Regions from separate parts of the Aliivibrio friggae genome, predicted to be linked through region 3. Evidence: predicted binding sites of a transcription regulator. Region 3 holds the regulator's gene; each other region holds the start of a gene.

Region 1 (6,286 bases), 200 kb from region 3:
ATCAGACTGAACAACGATACGGTTACGTAACCCATTTTTCAGTAGTGTTTGGTGTGTTTCTGCTAGACCAAGTTCCCACGGAAGGCCTGTATGACGGATAGATGACATTGGCGATGCACCCGTACCACCATCAAAACCAGCGATAAGAACGACGTCTGCTTTTGCTTTGGCTACACCAGAGGCGATAGTACCAACACCCGCCTCAGATACTAACTTAACGTTAACGCGACCTTTACGGTTGGCGTTTTTCAGATCGTAAATAAGTTGTGCTAAATCTTCGATTGAATAAATATCATGGTGTGGCGGTGGTGAAATCAGACCAACTCCAGGAGTTGAGTGACGTGTCGCACCGATCCAATCATCGACTTTATCACCAGGTAGTTGACCACCTTCGCCAGGTTTTGCACCTTGAGCCATCTTAATTTGTAGCTCATCAGCGTTAGTTAGGTAGTAAGACGTTACACCAAAACGACCAGAAGCCACTTGTTTGATTGCTGAACGTTCCCAGTCACCGTTGTCTTTTTTCTCAAAACGAATCGGGTCTTCACCACCTTCGCCTGAGTTAGATTTAGCGCCGATACGGTTCATTGCAACAGCAAGTGTTGAGTGAGCTTCGTGTGAGATAGAACCAAACGACATTGCACCAGTGGCAAAGCGTTTTAGAATATTCTCAATTGGCTCTACTTCTTCTAAAGGAATAGATCCTGCTGGATTTTTGATGAAATCTAATTGGCTACGTAATGTTGCTGCATCATCACCTTGATCATCAACCGCCTTCGCGTATTTCTTAAATTGCCCGTAATCTTTATTACGAGTTGACTCTTGAAGCAGTGAAATTGTCTCAGGGTTAAACAGGTGCTTCTCACCACGTTGTTTCCACTGATATACGCCACCCACATCAAGTACTTGAACTGGGATTTCACGAGTTGGATAGCCAACACGGTGACGGATTAACACTTCTTTTGCGATATCATCAATCGTTAGACCTTGGATACGAGAAACTGTCCCTGTGAAGTACTTATCAACCACTGATTTACTGATACCAAGTGCTTCAAAGATTTGAGCGCCATGGTATGACTGTAGTGTTGAAATGCCCATCTTAGAGAAAATCTTAAGTAGGCCGCCATTAACCCCTTTACGGTAGTTATCAAACAATACTTTTGGATGTACCGTCGGGTCTAGCTTTTTAACACGTTGAAGTTCAACAATAGTTTCAATCACTAGGTATGGGTTAACCGCATTTGCGCCATAGCCAACCAAGGTTGCAAAGTGATGAGTTTCACGAGCATCGCCCGTTTCAATCACGATGTCACACTTAGCACGTAACCCTTTACGGATTAGGTGATGATGAACCGCACCAACCGCAAGCATTGCAGGGATAGCAGCGTGGTTTGAGTTTACAGCGCGGTCTGTTAGTAGAATGATAGAGTAACCATCAACGACGGCATCTTCAGCATACTGACAGATACGTTTAAGTGCACGCTCAAGCTTTCCTGAATCTTCATTGGCTTGGAAAACGATATCTAGTGTTTTTGCTTGTAGATGTTCGTTATCAATAGCACGCAGTTTTTCTAGTTCAGAGTTAGAAAGAACCGGTGATTCAAGTTCGACTTTCTGACAGTGCTCAGGCGTTTCAGCAAGTAAGTTTTGGTCTTTACCTAAGTAGGTGTTTAGCGACATAACCATACGCTCACGGATCGGGTCGATCGGTGGGTTAGTTACTTGGGCAAACAACTGCTTAAAATAGTTAGATAAATGCTGAGATTGATGAGAAAGGATCGCTAGTGGCCAATCGGCACCCATTGCTGTTAGTGGCTCATAAGCCGTTTTCGCTAATGGTAGGATGATCTCATTCACTTCTTCAGAGGTAACACCAAACGCTTGTTGACGATTGAGTAGGCGCTCAGGAGAAGGCTGGCTGAATTGGTTTGTCGCTTCAGGCAGTTTATTTAAGCTTAGAAGGTTCTCTTCAACCCATTTTTCATAAGGTTGTGATTTCGCAATACCATCTTTTACTTCTTCATCAGAAATAATGCGGCCTTGTTCTAAGTCAGCAACAAAGATACGACCTGGCTGTAGACGACCACGGAATTCAATGTTTTCTGGTGCTATTTTTACAACACCAGATTCAGATGCCATCACAAGGAAGTCATCTTTTGTCACGGTATAACGAGAAGGACGCAGACCATTACGGTCAAGTGTTGCACCTACTTGAACACCATCAGTGAAACAAACAGACGCAGGGCCATCCCAAGGTTCCATTACGTTCGCGTGGTATTGATAGAACGCGCGACGGGTAGGGTCCATGTTTTTATTTTCTTGCCACGCTTCAGGGATCATCATCATTAATGCGTGTGGCAAGCTACGGCCAGACAGAACAAGCAGTTCTAGCGCCATATCAAAGTTCGATGAATCTGAGCTGCCTTCCTGACAAATCGGAAGTAGCATATCCATTTCTTGTTGGCTAAATAGATCAGACTCTATAATCGCTTCACGGGCTTTCATCCAGTTCAAGTTACCACGAACTGTGTTGATCTCACCATTATGGGCAATGTAACGGAATGGTTGAGCTAGACGCCAGCGAGGGAAAGTATTCGTAGAGAAACGAGAGTGAACCAGCGCTAATGCCGTCACCATCGTTGGATTTTGTAAGTCTAGGAAGTACTGTGGAACTTGCTCAGTCGTTAATTGGCCTTTATAAACAAGTGTTTTGTACGATAGAGAGTTGATGTAGAAATCATCACCAATATTAGAAATACTTTCCAAACAGACTCGAACGGTGTAGTTACGTAGAACATACAATTTACGTTCAAGCTCTTCTGGGGTAATTGATGGGCCACCAGAAATAAATACATGCTCAAATTGAGGCTCTGTACTTAGTGGATCGTCGCCTAGCATTGAATTATCGACAGGAAGAACGCGATAGCCAATGATTTCTAAATCAAGACGTTGAGCATTGCGCTCTAAAATATCTCTACATTGTTGACGTTTATGCTCATCTTTAGGGAATAAGACAACACCAACACCGTATTTCTCAAAAGATGGCAGTTTAATACCAAGTTTTACGGCTTCTTCTAATAAAAACTCATGAGGCTTTTGTAAAAGAATACCCGCGCCGTCACCACTGCATGGATCACAGCCTTGACCACCACGGTGTTCCATACGAGCAAGCATATCAAGCGCTTGAGTAACCACATCATGAGATTTACGGTTTTTGAGGTGAGCGACAAAACCGATACCACACGCATCATGCTCCAACTCGGGAGTATACATGCCTTGTGTATTCTGCTCTCTATCTACCATAGATACATCCTTCCAGTATTATGCAGACACAACTTCTCTACGTAAGTTTCTGTCTAGTCCTTTGCTAAATTTTAATCGAACTTGCTGTGAGTTAGTCTCAAGAGGTAGCAAGTTTGAATCCATTCTGGCGCTTGCTGGCATCACTTAATATGACGTGCAAACGAACCCAATCCATTGTGATATCTATCAAATACATTTTTATCCGTTGTATTTGTTGTCTGAGGGTAGATATCACTATCGAAACACCACAACATTCATGTTGATGGCAAATTAAACTATTTTACGATGTAACTATCCTACATTTTTGTCATATTAAATACCAACGAAAGTTGCACGTAATTTTCACTTTTTTTACTCAAAATGAATAAGTATTTATAATAATTCGGCTTTTTTCGCATTTAACCGCCACTTTATGCGTCTTTTATTGATATAAATTACAATTGCGAGTGACGGTTTTCGCTATTATTTACGGTCTTTTTTTACAAACGAGTTAGCAACTTTCACAAATAGAATTGAGACTTCTTTTTATTTGTGAACTAAGTGTTTGATTTACTTAATTGGTTATCGCGATGCAACTTCATGAACTAGCAAATACATTTGGACAGGATTTACAGCGCCGTTATGGTGAAAAAGTACATAAGCTGACCCTTCACGGTGGATTCAGTTGTCCAAACAGGGATGGAACGATAGGAAAGGGTGGGTGTACCTTTTGTAATGTAGCTTCATTTTCTGATGAACAAGAGCAGTTCAAATCGATTCATGATCAGTTGGTAGATAGAGCAGGAGAAGTGCAGCGTGCTAAAAAGTACCTTGCTTATTTTCAGGCTTATACGAATACCTTTGCTGAAGTTCAAGTTCTTAAAAACATGTACGAAGAAGCGCTTAAATCTGCAAATATTGTAGGGCTATGCGTTGGAACTCGTCCTGATTGTGTGCCTGATGCCGTATTAGACTTATTGAAGGGCTATGTTGATGATGGTTATGAAGTTTGGCTAGAGCTTGGGTTGCAAACGGCCAATGATAAAACCCTAAAACGTATTAATCGAGGTCATGACTTTGCTTGTTATGATGCGATTACTCGTAAAGCAAGAGCGCTTGGGATTAAGGTGTGTACGCACTTAATTATTGGTTTACCCGGCGATACCGAGGAAGACTACCGCACTACCTTGGCTAAAGTACTTGAAACAGGAACGGATGGACTTAAATTACATCCTTTGCATATTGTTGAAGGCAGTACTATGGCCAAAGCGTGGCGAGCGGGAAAAATAGAAGCGCCAGAGATGGATGATTATGTCGATGTTGCTTGTGAATTAATTCGATTAACCCCTCCAGAGATTGTGTATCACCGAGTATCAGCGACAGCAAGAAGACCAACCCTTCTTTCGCCATTATGGTGCGAACCGCGTTGGTTAGGTTTAACAAATGTTGGTATGGCTTTAAATAACAAAGGTGCACAAGGCTCTTTGATTAACCAACCCTTCAAATATACCGCCCCAGTATTGAAAAAATAACTCAAATAGAGCTAACCCTGATATTATTTAGCTGAATACTATCAGGGTGTGTTTATGAAGCAGTTAAAAATTCTCGCGCAATTTTATGTCGATCTCATGGTGAGACTTGGCATCGTTCGTTTTAGTCTCTTACTTGCCATTGCTTTAGTTGCATTGGCCGTTATTGTTCAAGTTGGCGTTACGCTTGTATTAAGTGGTGAAGTTAATGATTTGGATATTGTTCGTTCAGTGTTCTTTGGGTTATTAATTACACCATGGGCTGTCTTTTTCTTATCCGTCGTCGTTGAGCATTTAGAAGACTCTCGTCAAAGACTTTCTAAATTAGTCAGTAAGATGGAAGAGATGCGCACTCGTGATTTAGATTTAAATAAAAAATTACAAGGCAACGTAAAGAAGCTAAATCAAGAAATTGAAGAGCGTGAAAAAGCAGAAGATGGCAGAAAAGAAGCGATGGAAGATCTTGAAAATGAAGTCTTTCAACGAGAAAAAGCGCAATTAGAATTAGCAGAACAAACCGCATTACTTAGATCTTACCTAGATACCTCTCCAGACATTATCTATTATCGAAATGACCTTGGTCTTTTTTCTGGCTGTAATAAAGCGATGGAAGATCTTACGGGTAAAACAGAAAAAGAGTTGATCGGTTTATCTCCAAAAGACGTCTATAACGCAGAAGTCGCTGCCAAAGTTATTGATACTGATAGACAAGTATTGAGAGACGACAAAGCCTTAACTTATGAGCAGTGGTTAGATTACCCTGATGGTCGTAAAGCGTGTTTTGAGCTAAGTAAGATCCCGTTCTACAGTAAGTCAGGCCGTCATCTTGGTTTGGTTGGTTTTGGACGAGACATTACCGAACGTAAAGAATATGAAGATGCATTACAAAAAGCCAGTCGTGATAAAACCACCTTTATTTCTACAATAAGCCATGAGTTACGCACTCCACTGAATGGCATTGTTGGTTTAAGTCGTATGTTGTTAGATACCCGTCTTGATGATGAACAGCATAACTATATGCGAACCATTAATGTCAGTGCGATCACCCTTGGTAATATCTTTAACGATATTATTGATATGGATAAATTTGATCGTCGTAAATTAGAACTGCTACCTAAGCCGCTTGATTTCATAAGCTTTGTTACTGAGATGGAAAATATTTCAGGCTTAATGGCTGAGCAGAAAGGATTGCGCTTTGATCTTGAAAGACTCTCTGATTTACCCGCAAATATTAGTGTTGATAGTACGCGCCTACGCCAAGTGCTTTGGAATTTAATTGGTAATGCGACTAAATTCACTAAAGAAGGCAGTGTCGTAATGTCTGTGGGCGCAGATATATATTCTGACAGTGCAGAAATAACCTTTGAGATTGAAGACACTGGCATTGGGATCCCTGAATCAGAGTTAGATAATGTATTTGCAATGTACTATCAAGTAAAACAAGGCAAAGACAATCTGCATGCCGTCGGAACAGG
Region 2 (6,286 bases), 850 kb from region 3:
TCTTTTTACCGATAAGAATTGGTAAATCATCATAAAATAAGAAGTTTTTCCATGTTTGCTTAAACGTTCCCCAAGAAGTTTCAATCAGGTTATATTTTTCATAACAAAAATATACCGTCACATCATCAGCCCAATCAATGAACTCTAATACTTCTTCTGGTAATGCTTCGTTGTCACTATCCCAACGGTGCTGCCAATCAATTTCATTACTCCATGAGCTTTTTTTCATTGGCCATTCTTTTGAACCAAAATGATCTGCGGTTGGACTATTCGCACTGATAAAGTCATTCCAAACCTGAGCAGATTTTGCTTGAGTGAATGGCTTAATTAATGGTAGTAATGCATCATCAACTGGCATTGATTGATGAGTGAAAATCCATTTGCGGTTGTATTCATCTAAAGGTAAATAGCTCATAGTTCATTCTGTATTTAAGACATGTACACCTATTCTATCGTCTTTTTTTATTAAGCCCAAATAAGAATATTTAACAGTGGGTTGATTTTTATCATTAAGCCCCTCATTACAATAGTATTGAATAACAAAGCTATACTGATTCTATAAATTAGTATTCATTAAAATTATAATTATTCGGTTACACATGCCTTCTGCTTCGTTTATGTGTAATCACCATTACAAGGATTATTTCATGATCACGCATGTTGGCATATTAGATCAAGACCCCGTCCGTCTTGTAACTCCCCTTCTTGATCTCTCCGTAAAAGGCGAGCATATGATTTTCATTGGCGACGAAACACAAAAAGACATGTTTCATCGTTTAGAAAGCATACTTCAATATAAAGGGATCACCTCTGACTTCTATGAAATTCCAAATATCGTAGATACCCATTTAATCAAAGAGTCTTTACAAGCGCTAGCTGCTGAAATGAAGCTACACTTTAGTGATATAAAGCTAAATGCAAGTTGTGGGCTTCGACACCGTCTTCTTTCTGCCTATGAAGTGTTTCGTTCATATCATTGGCCAATTTTTGTTGTCGAACCATTCAGCGATAAATTATGTTGGCTTTATCCTGACGGCAGAAAACAAAAGCATGTAGCAGATAATATCCGTTTAAGTGATTACCTCGCTATCTTTGGTGCGCGTTGTGAGTTCTCTGAATCTGAGCTTCCAGAAAGCATTGATAAACGTCTGCGTGAACTTTGCCAGCGTTGGGCAAGTAATGCACTAGAATTAGGCCCAGGCCTTGCTACATTAAACTACTTAGCGACGACTTGTCGTAAAGAACAACGTTTAGATGTAGAAGTAACTGAAAAACAACAAAGCTACAAAGAACTAAATATGTTGCTAACTGATCTTGTTGAAACAGGATTAGCTACCTACGAAAACGGCACATTAACTTTCGACTGTGAAGAAGCACGACGCTTAGCTAACGGTGAGTGGTTAGAAATTTTGGTTCATAATACGGTCGTTGATATTCAACAATATTTACCTACACTTCAAGACCATTCATTGAATGTTCAAGTTCATCGTGAAATTGGAACGAAAGACGTTCGTAATGAACTTGATGTGGTTAGCATAGTAAATAACAAGCTGCATATCATTGAATGTAAGACTAAAGGTATGCGAGATGATGGCGATGACACTCTCTATAAATTAGAATCGTTACGTGACCTTCTAGGTGGCTTACAAGCACGAGCCATGTTGGTAAGCTTCCGCCCTCTACGTAATAACGACATTATGCGAGCACAAGATTTAGGCTTAGCTATTATTGGCCCTGATGAATTGGGCGATCTTAAAAAGCATCTTCTAAATTGGTTCTTAGCCGCTGGTGGTCATTAATCATTGAGCTAAACTAATTTAACAATAAAAAGACCGATGATTTGGTCTTTTTTATTTTCTGCCGTGTACTCTCGATACAAAAATGCCGCTGATTCATTTGAACCAACGGCATCTTAATATCTTTTTATGTTCTTCTACTATAGAAGATTACGAGCAGCTTCAATAACAACCTTGATTGAACGTGCTTCAGTTTCTTTTAATGTCGCGTGATCAGGTGTCTCTTTTTGAGTACGGTTGATAATTACGCCCGCAACACAACCCGCACGTAAACCAGAGCTTGCACACATTGTTAATAATGTTGCTGATTCCATTTCAAAGTTCAGTACGCCCATGTCTTGCCACTCTTGCATAGAACCTTGGAAACGCTTAACAACACGACCTGAGAACGTATCGTAACGTTCTTGACCTGGATAGAAAGTATCACTTGATGCTGTAACACCTGTGTGAACGGTTGCACCTTGGTCAACAACCGCTTTACGCATTGCTGTTGCAACATCAAAGTCAGCAACTGCAGGGAATTCCATTGGAGCAAAGTGAAGACTTGCACCATCTAAACGAACAGAACCAGTAGTCACAATCATGTCACCTACATTTACATGCGGTTGAATTGCGCCTGTTGTACCTACACGTAGGAAAGTACGAACACCCAATTGCGCTAGCTCTTCAACAGCAATAGAAGTCGATGGACCACCAATACCCGTTGAACATACTACAATTTTCTTGCCATCTAGCTCAGCTAGGTACACTGTGTATTCACGGTGGCTTGCTAGAAATTTAGGGTTTTCCATTTGCTCTGCGATTTTTTGAACACGTGCTGGATCACCAGGAATGATCGCCATTTCTGCACCTTGAAGATCTGCCTGTGTTACGCCTAAATGGAATACTGCTGCTGTCATGGTTAACTCCTTGCGATTGTAGGGTCGCGTTAATTTAATTAGTTATATTTGATTCGATGAAGTTACTTTACCCAAACGACCTTTGCATTAGTGTGATTAAGATCCCGAAAGGAATGTTGATAAGCTACACTCTTGCAAAGAAAACCGATTGGCATCACAAAAAATAAAGATTATCGATTAACTTATACTCAAGATTAACTCTACTGACAGAGCCTTACAATAATTTCAAACTCAATAAGTATAATTACATGCTCAATATTTGAACTCACAGATGTTCTAGAAAAAACGAAATACGAACAACAAAATTAATTTACCTCTCTCAATATCACTTTTTTAATAATTAAAAACCTTAGGATTGGCTTTTTTCCCTCTCATATCCTTAACTTATAATAAGTTATATATTGTATATTGAGGTCACGGATGAATAAGCAGTCAGAGAAAAATAACTCAAATAATAAAGCTGAATCACTTTTAAATTCGAAAAAAGAAAAGTCACCGCTTAAACATAAAAAAAATAAAAACCAAACCTATTTAGCAAAGAGACTCTCTCTATATCCTCAATTAATGTTAATTTTACCCAGTTTTTCTTTGTCTCAAACTCTTACATCAGAAGACAATATTGAAGAAAAAGACTCAAATATAGAAAGCGGTACATTAGATGTGTCGAATTCTCATCATAATGAGTCACTCATTTCACCTCTAGCTCCTATTGTTGAAAACAAAATGAGTAATATTCAACCTAACCAAGATGATGCGAATGAACACACTCCAATGGCAACGCCCAGTGCACGAAGTAGTTCCCATTTAGCCTCACACGCAATAACTCCTATTGGGATTCTTCCTACGCCAGTGCAAAACCATACAATCAACCAAGCTCCTGCTATGTTGGTTACCCCCCCTACGACCTTAAGCACACCTCCTCTACAGCACTCACAGCAGCAAGCTATTATTTCAGGAAAAGACTCTGCGACAACAACCGAAGATGTGACAACTCATGTTGCCGGAAAACTGACAGTAATAGACCCTGATCTTGGTGAGGCTCATTTTTCAAACACTGATATTACTGGCTCACTAGGCACTCTGCACCTCACTAACTCTGGAGCATGGACGTACGATCTAGACAATACTAACCCGAGGGTTCAAGCGTTAGGTAAAGGCGCGACAGCTACGGACACCATCACCGTTCATTCGGCCGATGGCACACCTCATCAAGTAACTATCACAGTAAATGGCACTAACGATAAAGCCGTGATTGCAGGCACAGATTCAGGTGCGGTGACAGAAGAATCTCAACTTCAAACTTCAGGAACACTGACTGTTACGGATGTCGATACCGGCGAAGCGCATTTCTCCAATACAAACATTATTGGGACTTTCGGTACGTTACACTTAACTGATAACGGTTCGTGGACGTACGATTTAGATAACACAAACCCGACCGTTCAAGCATTAGCTAAAGGCTCGACGGCAACGGATACGATCACCATTCATTCGGCCGATGGCACACCTCATCAAGTAACTATCACGGTTAATGGCACTAATGATAATGCTGTGATTGGGGGCACAGATTCAGGTGCAGTGACGGAAGAATCTCAACTTCAAACCTCAGGTACACTGACTGTTACGGATGTGGATACCGGTGAAGCGCACTTCGCTACTTCATCCACAGGAAGTACCGATATTGCAGGCACTTTGGGCACGCTACACCTTACCGACAACGGCCAGTGGACTTACGATTTAAATAATACTAACCCAACAGTTCAAGCATTAGGTAAAGGCGCGACAGCAACCGATACTATTACCGTTCATTCTGCCGATGGCACACCTCATCAAGTGACTATCACAGTAAATGGCACTAATGACAAAGCAGTGATTGGGGGCACAGATTCTGGCGCGGTAACAGAAGAATCTCAACTTCAGACCTCAGGCACACTGACTGTCACCGATGTCGATACAGGCGAAGCACACTTCTCCAATACCAACATTGTTGGGACTTTAGGTACGTTACATTTAACAGATAATGGTAGTTGGACATACGATCTAGATAATACTAACCCGACCGTTCAAGCACTTGGGCAAGGTCAGCAAGTAAAAGATATTATTAGTGTTCAATCAGCCGATGGTACACCCCACCAAATTACAATAGTTGTAAACGGTAAAAACGATGCAGCTGTCATTACGGGGACAACCACAGGCGCGGTAACAGAAGATCGTATCAATGGTATGCAATGGTTGTTAACAGGTGGGAAAATGCATGTCTCCGATAGCGATTCTGGAGAGGCTAAGTTTGATCCTGTAATACACGCGCACAATTATGCGGGCATTGGTTATACCTCCGCACTTGGTGCAGAGGTCATCGTAACTCCGGACGGTGATTGGCACTATCAACTTGATAATAATATTACCCAAGTCCAGTCTCTGGGTCAGGGGCAATCCTATATCGATAAAGTCACAGTGCATACTGTTGATGGAACCATGCAAGAGCTACAAGTCACCATAACTGGTACCAATGATGCGCCTACCGTTACTGGAAGTCGCGTGTTGCCTACGGGTACCGAAGATCAAACACTACATATCACTCAAACTCAGCTCATAGCTGGTGCGAGTGATATTGATAAGAACGATGCTGGCACTTTGCATGTAGATGCTGTAACGGCTGATCACGGTACAGTAACGAATAACCCCGATGGCTCATTTACTTTCCATCCAGACAAAGATTATAACGGCCAAGTTCACTTCACTTATGATGTAAAAGACGCTCATGGAGGCTCAGCACAAGCAACGGCGTCGACAACGCTTGCTGCAACATCTGATTCAGCCATTATTAGTGAAGTATCGACTGACCACGTCACTGAAGATGGTTCACACAGCAGACACAATGCTGGCGTCACAACTGAACTTGCAAATGGACAGCTACAAGTTGTGGATCCAGATAGCGGGGAGAATAAATTCCAGTACAGCCAGTTTGGTGAAACAGCAGTTCACGATCCGTTTGGTGGCATGTTACGTATTGATAGCATGGGCAATTGGGGGTACAGCGTTAATAATGCCAATTTGCAACACCTTGCTCAAGGACAAACTGAAACCGTTGTCTACCGTGTTCATAGTTATGATGGAACGGCATACGAGTTGCACATAGACGTTGTTGGCACCAATGACGCACCAACCGTTACCCAAGTTGCGCTAAGTAACGGCACTGAAGACACGCATTATCAAATGCAAGCGAGTCAGTTTGGATTTACGGATGTTGATAGTGGCGATACGCTACATTCAGTTGCAATCACAGATCTACCACCAGCAACACAAGGTAAGTTTGTACTTGATAGTCACGATATTACTGCGGGGCAACACATCCCTACAGCTGACATCAGTAAACTTCAGTTCGTTCCTGCGCAAGATTTTAATGGTGATGTTCAGTTTAAATATACTGTTAACGATGGGCATACCGACTCTACAGAAGCTACAAATACACTTCATTTTGATGCCGTTGGGGACGCAGCAGTAATCACAGGAACTACAACTAGCGATGTCGATGAAGGGCATGGCACCTATCATGACCGGTCACCAAACTACGCACAGCCTGGGATGGCT
Region 3 (6,286 bases):
ACAATTGTGACTATTGTTCCTGATATTTGTGACCCTTACTTCAGTGACATCTTACGAGGTATTGAAGACGCCGCAGTAGAGAATGGTTATGTCATTTTAGTTGGCGACAGCAGCCAACAACAAAAACGTGAGCAGTCTTTTGTAAATCTTGTTTACACTAAGCAAGTGGATGGAATGGTATTGCTAGGTTCCGATCTTCCTTTTAATGCCAGTCGTCAAGAACAAAAGAACTTACCTCCTCTTGTAATGGCATGTGAATATGCACCAGAACTCGAACTGCCAACCGTACATATCGATAACCTCACTGCCGCATTTGAAGCCGTAAACTACCTAACCAAATTAGGTCACAAACGAGTGGCTGAATTATCAGGCCCTGAAAGCTCTTCGTTATGTCAGTTTAGACATCAAGGTTACCAACAAGCCTTACGCCGCGCAGGTATCGCAATGAATAATGCCTATATTCATTATGGTAACTTTACTTTTGAAGCAGGCGCTGCAGCAATAACTCAACTACTCTCTCTCTCTTCACCACCAACGGCTGTTTTTTGTCACAATGACATCATGGCTATTGGCGCAATTCAAAAAGCAAAACAGATGGGCTTTCGTGTTCCACAAGATATTTCAATTATGGGTTTTGATGATATTGAATTCTCACAATACTGCGATCCGCCATTAACCACTATTTCGCAGCCTCGCTATGAAATTGGTCGTCAATCCATGCTCATGCTACTAGAGCTATTAAAAGGCAATGATGTTCGTTCAGGCTCGCGATTATTAGAATCATCTTTAGTTGTCAGAGAGAGTACCGCACCACCAAAAAATCGTTAAACTTAAGATTAAAACGATAGATAATGAGAATGATTCATTAGAAATGGTTCTTTAAAGTAATCTATTTGTCTAAATAGTGACTTTTTGCGTACTTTTTTACACAAGTACTGGTATGAGTTCATACAACTGATTACCATGAACTACTCTCTTTAAAATCTAGTAAAGTAAAGAACTGTGGCTAATAAAGATTACGTAAAACGTGGACGCTCTCCTAAGAAAGCGACAAAAAAAACAACCAAGAAAAAAGGCGCTAAGCAACCTGTATCGACAGGTTCAACGCCATGGAAAGCCGTGGCTGTTGCAGGCCTCTTAGTTGCTGTTTTTGGCTATGCACTTTACTTTTTAAACGACGCTCCAACACCAGAGAAAAAAACAACGGTAACGGAAGTCGCTCCAGTAAAAACGAAAAAGAAAACCAATAGTGAAGATATCCCTCCAATGCCAGAAGAGCAATGGAGCTATATGGATGAACTGCCAAATAAAGAAATTGAAGTCGTACAAAAAGATCTGAAAGTCTCAGAGATCCCTTACATTATGCAATGTGGTGCCTATAAATCGAGCTCGCAAGCTGAAGAACGTAAAATGGATATCGCTTTTCAGGGTTTAAGCTCAACGGTACGAAAAAAATCAGGAAGCAGCTGGTATCGTGTCGTTCTTGGCCCATACAAATTTAAACGTGATGCAGAAAAAGATCGCCATAAATTACAACGCGCTAAAATTGAGCCTTGTGCAATTTGGAAAGATCAATAATCACGTAGCATAAGAACAGCGATTAAAATCGCCAATAGCATCACACATTTAAAAAGGAGCGCATTGAGTGCTCCTTTTTTCTATCCATTCAACTTGAAAACCCTTCCCCTTCCCCCCATTACAGTAGTAATAATCATGAAGATGGTGCCATGCTTTAATTAATGACATTATCGAATAAGAGGTTTTACTCGTGACTACAATTGTTTCTGTACGCCGTGAAGGCAAAGTCGTGGTTGCTGGCGATGGCCAAGCATCTCAAGGTGATATGATCGCCAAAGGTAACGTTAAAAAAGTACGTCGCCTATACAATGATTCAGTACTTGTTGGCTTTGCAGGCAGCACTGCCGATGCCTTTATTCTGTTCGACCTGTGTGAACGTAAATTAGAAATGCACCAAGGCAACCTAACTAAAGCTGCGGTTGAGTTAGCAAAAGAGTGGCGCAGTGACCGTACTCTACGTCGTCTTGAAGCAATGTTAATCGTTGCTGATAAAACGACCTCTTTAATCATCAGTGGTACAGGTGATTTAATCAATGCTGATAATGATCTATTAACTATTGGTTCTGGTGGTTACTTTGCTCGCTCTGCAGCGACGGCATTACTAGAAAACACCGATTTAGATGCTCGTGAAATTGCCACAAAAGCACTGACTATTGCTGGCGATATTGACGTCTACACTAACCATAATCATACCGTTGAAGAACTGAACGTTTAACGACAAATAATAAGGAATACCCATGTCTGAGATGACTCCTCGTGAAATTGTACACGAATTAGATAGCCATATTATTGGTCAAGATAAAGCAAAGCGTTCAGTGGCAATCGCATTGCGTAACCGCTGGCGTCGTATGCAACTTAACCCTGAGCTTCGCTCTGAAGTAACGCCTAAAAATATTTTGATGATAGGTCCAACAGGTGTTGGTAAAACTGAAATTGCCCGCCGTTTAGCTAAATTAGCAAACGCGCCATTCATTAAAGTTGAAGCGACTAAGTTCACCGAAGTTGGCTATGTTGGCAAAGAAGTTGATAGCATCATTCGTGACTTAACTGATGTGGCAATGAAAATGACCCATCAACAAGCGGTAGAAAAAGTAAAATTCCGCGCTGAAGAGCAAGCAGAAGATCGCATCCTTGATATTTTATTACCACCAGCACGCGATGCATGGGGTAAAAATGAAGAAGGTGATAATAACTCTGGCACTCGCCAATCTTTCCGTAAGAAATTACGTGAAGGCAAACTAGACGACAAAGAAATTGAAGTTGATGTTGCAGCCCCTCAAGTTGGCGTAGAGATCATGGCTCCTCCTGGTATGGAAGAGATGACAAACCAACTTCAAGGCATGTTCCAGAATCTTTCTGGCGGCGACACCACTAAAAAGCGCAAAATGAAGATTAAAGATGCGCTTAAAGCACTGACTGAAGAAGAAGGTGTGAAGCTGGTTAATCCTGAAGAGCTAAAAGAACAAGCCATCTTCAATGTTGAAAACCATGGCATTGTCTTTATCGATGAAATTGATAAGATCTGTAAAGGCTCAAACTCTCAGTCTGGTGATGTTTCCCGTGAAGGTGTACAACGTGATTTACTTCCGTTAGTTGAAGGTAGCACAGTAAGTACTAAACACGGCATGGTAAAAACAGACCACATGCTATTTATCACATCGGGTGCTTTCCAAATGGCAAAACCATCTGATTTAATCCCAGAACTACAAGGTCGTTTACCGATCCGAGTTGAGCTTGAAGCACTTACAGCTAATGACTTTAAACGTATTCTAACAGAGCCAAATGCATCGTTAACAGAGCAATACATTGCTTTATTGGCGACAGAGAATGTGAATGTTGAATTTACTGAAGATGGGATTAGCCGTATTGCTGAATCTGCATTCCAAGTGAACGAAAGCACAGAAAATATTGGTGCTCGTCGTCTGCATACCGTGATGGAGCGTCTGATGGAAGAGATCTCTTATGACGCATCAGAAAAAGACGGTGAAAGCCTTGTGGTTGATGCAGATTATGTCACTTTGCGTTTAGGTAAATTAGTTGCAGATGAAGATTTAAGCCGCTTTATCCTGTAATAAATAATTATCACACCAAAAATAAAGCCTTACTCTATAAAATGAGTAAGGCTTTTTCTTGATTGTCATTTAATCAAAAATAGCGATTAAGCTAAAATCTCCCAAGAATGTGTCATTTCAATGCCTTCCCCCAGCATTAGACACACAGAACAATATTTTTGTAATGAATCCGCAGTCACCTTCTCAACAACTGCCTTATCAAGATCATGACCTGATACTTCGAAGTGAATATTTACATGAGTAAATATTTTTGGTGCCGTTGCTCTGCGCTCACTTGATACTTTTGCGATGCAAGCTGTGACTGCTTGATCTGCTGATTTCAAACCATCAACAACATCAACTGAACTGCAGCCACCCGCAGCCATTAGCACTAATTCCATTGGGCTTGGTGCCTTTTCTCCACCATTACCATCCATTACAACAGAGTGACCAGATTGAGATTGACCTAAGAAAGTAAATCCATCAATCCATTTAACTTCAGCGTTCATAAAAGCCTCTTTACTATATAAAAGGAAAACTCGTGATCCATTTCACGAAATTGTGCCCTTGGTCGCACATTTCATACGATCAAAGTCAAGAAATCAACGGCGAAACAGGGTATGATTTTATCAATTATCTCAACGAACATGCAGCCTTGTTCCGATAACCATATTGTATAGGCCAAACTGATATTTGGCTCAGTTATTTTAAAATGGACATCGCCTACTTGGCAAACGCAGAGGAAGTATAAAGTATGGTTCTAGGTAAACCTCAGACAGATCCAACATTAGAGTGGTTCTTATCTCATTGTCACATTCATAAGTATCCTTCAAAAAGTACTTTGATCCACGCTGGTGAAAAAGCTGAGACTCTTTACTACATCGTAAAAGGTTCTGTTGCTGTACTAATTAAAGATGAAGAAGGAAAGGAAATGATCCTTTCTTACCTTAACCAAGGTGACTTCATTGGTGAGCTTGGCTTGTTTGAAGAAGGTCAAGAACGTTCAGCATGGGTTCGTGCAAAAAGTCCTTGTGAAGTTGCTGAGATTTCATTTAAGAAATTCCGTCAACTTATCCAAGTAAACCCAGATATTCTGATGCGTCTTTCTGCTCAAATGGCAACTCGTCTACAAATCACTAGCCAAAAAGTAGGTGATTTAGCATTCCTAGACGTTACAGGCCGTATCGCTCAGACTCTATTGAATCTAGCTAAACAACCAGATGCAATGACTCACCCAGATGGCATGCAAATTAAGATCACTCGTCAAGAGATCGGTCAAATTGTAGGTTGTTCACGTGAAACTGTTGGCCGTATCTTGAAGATGCTTGAAGAGCAAAACTTGATTTCTGCACACGGTAAAACAATTGTAGTTTACGGTACTCGTTAATTTAACGCTACCTTAAACAAATAAAAACGCAGCCCTTGAGCTGCGTTTTTTTATGCCTAAATTTTAGAATTAACTGTCTGTGCTTTCAAAAATCTTATCAGCAGATGCAGCGACAAATCCTGTATATATCTTGCCATTAGGTAGCGAATAACGCTTAGCAAACTCATAAAATCCACCAGGAATTTCAAACTCACCCTCAGTAAAATTCACTTTCACTTTATCCGCCATTGTTGATGACTGCTCTAAGTAAACCTCAGGAGAGCCTTTCACTTCACCACCCACTTCGTTCATTGCAAAACCTGCATCACGTAAGTGTTGGTTCACATCAACCACTTCAGCAAAGGCTTCAAGCTGATTAACGTAAACCGTAAAGTGATTAGCGCCATAACCATGAGCCGCTAACCAAGAAGCGTACTCACTTTCCTTCGCTAATACTTGATAGTCTTCGAAACTTAATGTCCAAGGCCTACCGGAAGAAAGAAAATCACTGGTGGCAAAATAGTGGGCTGGTACTTGTTCAACCAAGCCATGAATAATGTCCTGTATTTCAGGTGATAGCTCTTCTACTAATAATTCACTAATAAAAACGAGTGGTGCATTAGGATCTGGGTGTTCAAAATGCTGCGCTTTCAGTTTTTTAGCTTCAAAGTCATAAGTCTCACACGCTTTATAGCCTATTGCTAAAAATGGTGCAGCAAGAGTCTGTAGTCCAACTTTAGGTAAATTAAACGTACGTAGCGCAATATGATCGTTAATCAGTTCATCGTTATTAGATAGTAATTGATGAACCTTCCCAGCAGATGGGGATAAGCGCGCAATATAATCTTGCCACAATGACGAAAATAAAGAGTTTACATTATTCATGTTTATCGCCTCTTATAGAGTTAAACCCGGAGAGAGTTGAGCTGGAATTTCACACGCATCTCCTTCCATTGATGCCATTGGGTATGCACAATAATCCGCAGCGTAATAAGCACTTGGTTTCATGTTTCCTGATGCACCCGGACCACCAAATGGCGCGTCACCACTTGCTCCAGTCAGTTGACGGTTACGGTTTACAATACCTGCACGAATATGCTCTACAAAATATTCCCACTCACTGTCATCCGTTGAAACAAGGCCTGCCGATAAACCATAACGAGTGTCATTAGCAAGCTCTACGGCTTCTTCTAATGTCTCGTAACGCACCACTTGCAGTAATGGTCCAAAGTATTCTTCATCTGGTAATTCAGCAACCTTAGTCGCATCAATAATACCGGGTGAAACGAAG

Evidence for each region. The regulator CRP, encoded in region 3, controls carbon source genes, mostly activating them, when cyclic AMP is high. The targets are predictions, from matches to a motif close to TGTGANNNNNNTCACA.
Region 1: gltB (glutamate synthase large subunit) is a predicted target of CRP. The motif match lies at 3,479-3,494, and genes of this name have one in related genera.
Region 2: udp (uridine phosphorylase) is a predicted target of CRP. The motif match lies at 2,787-2,802, and genes of this name have one in related genera.

Annotation. Positions count from the first base shown of each region.
Region 1 covers NZ_CM170648.1:2,400,655-2,406,940, reverse strand. Annotated here, with positions in the region: gene gltB (glutamate synthase large subunit) at 1-3,303, opposite strand, end outside; gene mnmL (tRNA modification radical SAM protein MnmL/YtqA) at 3,873-4,814, shown strand; gene arcB (aerobic respiration two-component sensor histidine kinase ArcB) at 4,869-6,286, shown strand, end outside.
Region 2 covers NZ_CM170648.1:1,748,850-1,755,135, forward strand. Annotated here, with positions in the region: gene AC2INI_RS08170 (DUF2947 domain-containing protein) at 1-415, opposite strand, end outside; gene AC2INI_RS08175 (DUF1887 family protein) at 648-1,799, shown strand; gene udp (uridine phosphorylase) at 1,937-2,695, opposite strand; gene AC2INI_RS08185 (VCBS domain-containing protein) at 3,116-6,286, shown strand, end outside.
Region 3 covers NZ_CM170648.1:2,598,427-2,604,712, forward strand. Annotated here, with positions in the region: gene cytR (DNA-binding transcriptional regulator CytR) at 1-828, shown strand, start outside; gene AC2INI_RS11980 (SPOR domain-containing protein) at 1,003-1,578, shown strand; gene hslV (ATP-dependent protease subunit HslV) at 1,769-2,293, shown strand; gene hslU (ATP-dependent protease ATPase subunit HslU) at 2,316-3,650, shown strand; gene AC2INI_RS11995 (OsmC family protein) at 3,737-4,138, opposite strand; gene crp (cAMP-activated global transcriptional regulator CRP) at 4,384-5,016, shown strand; gene AC2INI_RS12005 (2-oxoadipate dioxygenase/decarboxylase family protein) at 5,086-5,880, opposite strand; gene astD (succinylglutamate-semialdehyde dehydrogenase) at 5,893-6,286, opposite strand, start outside.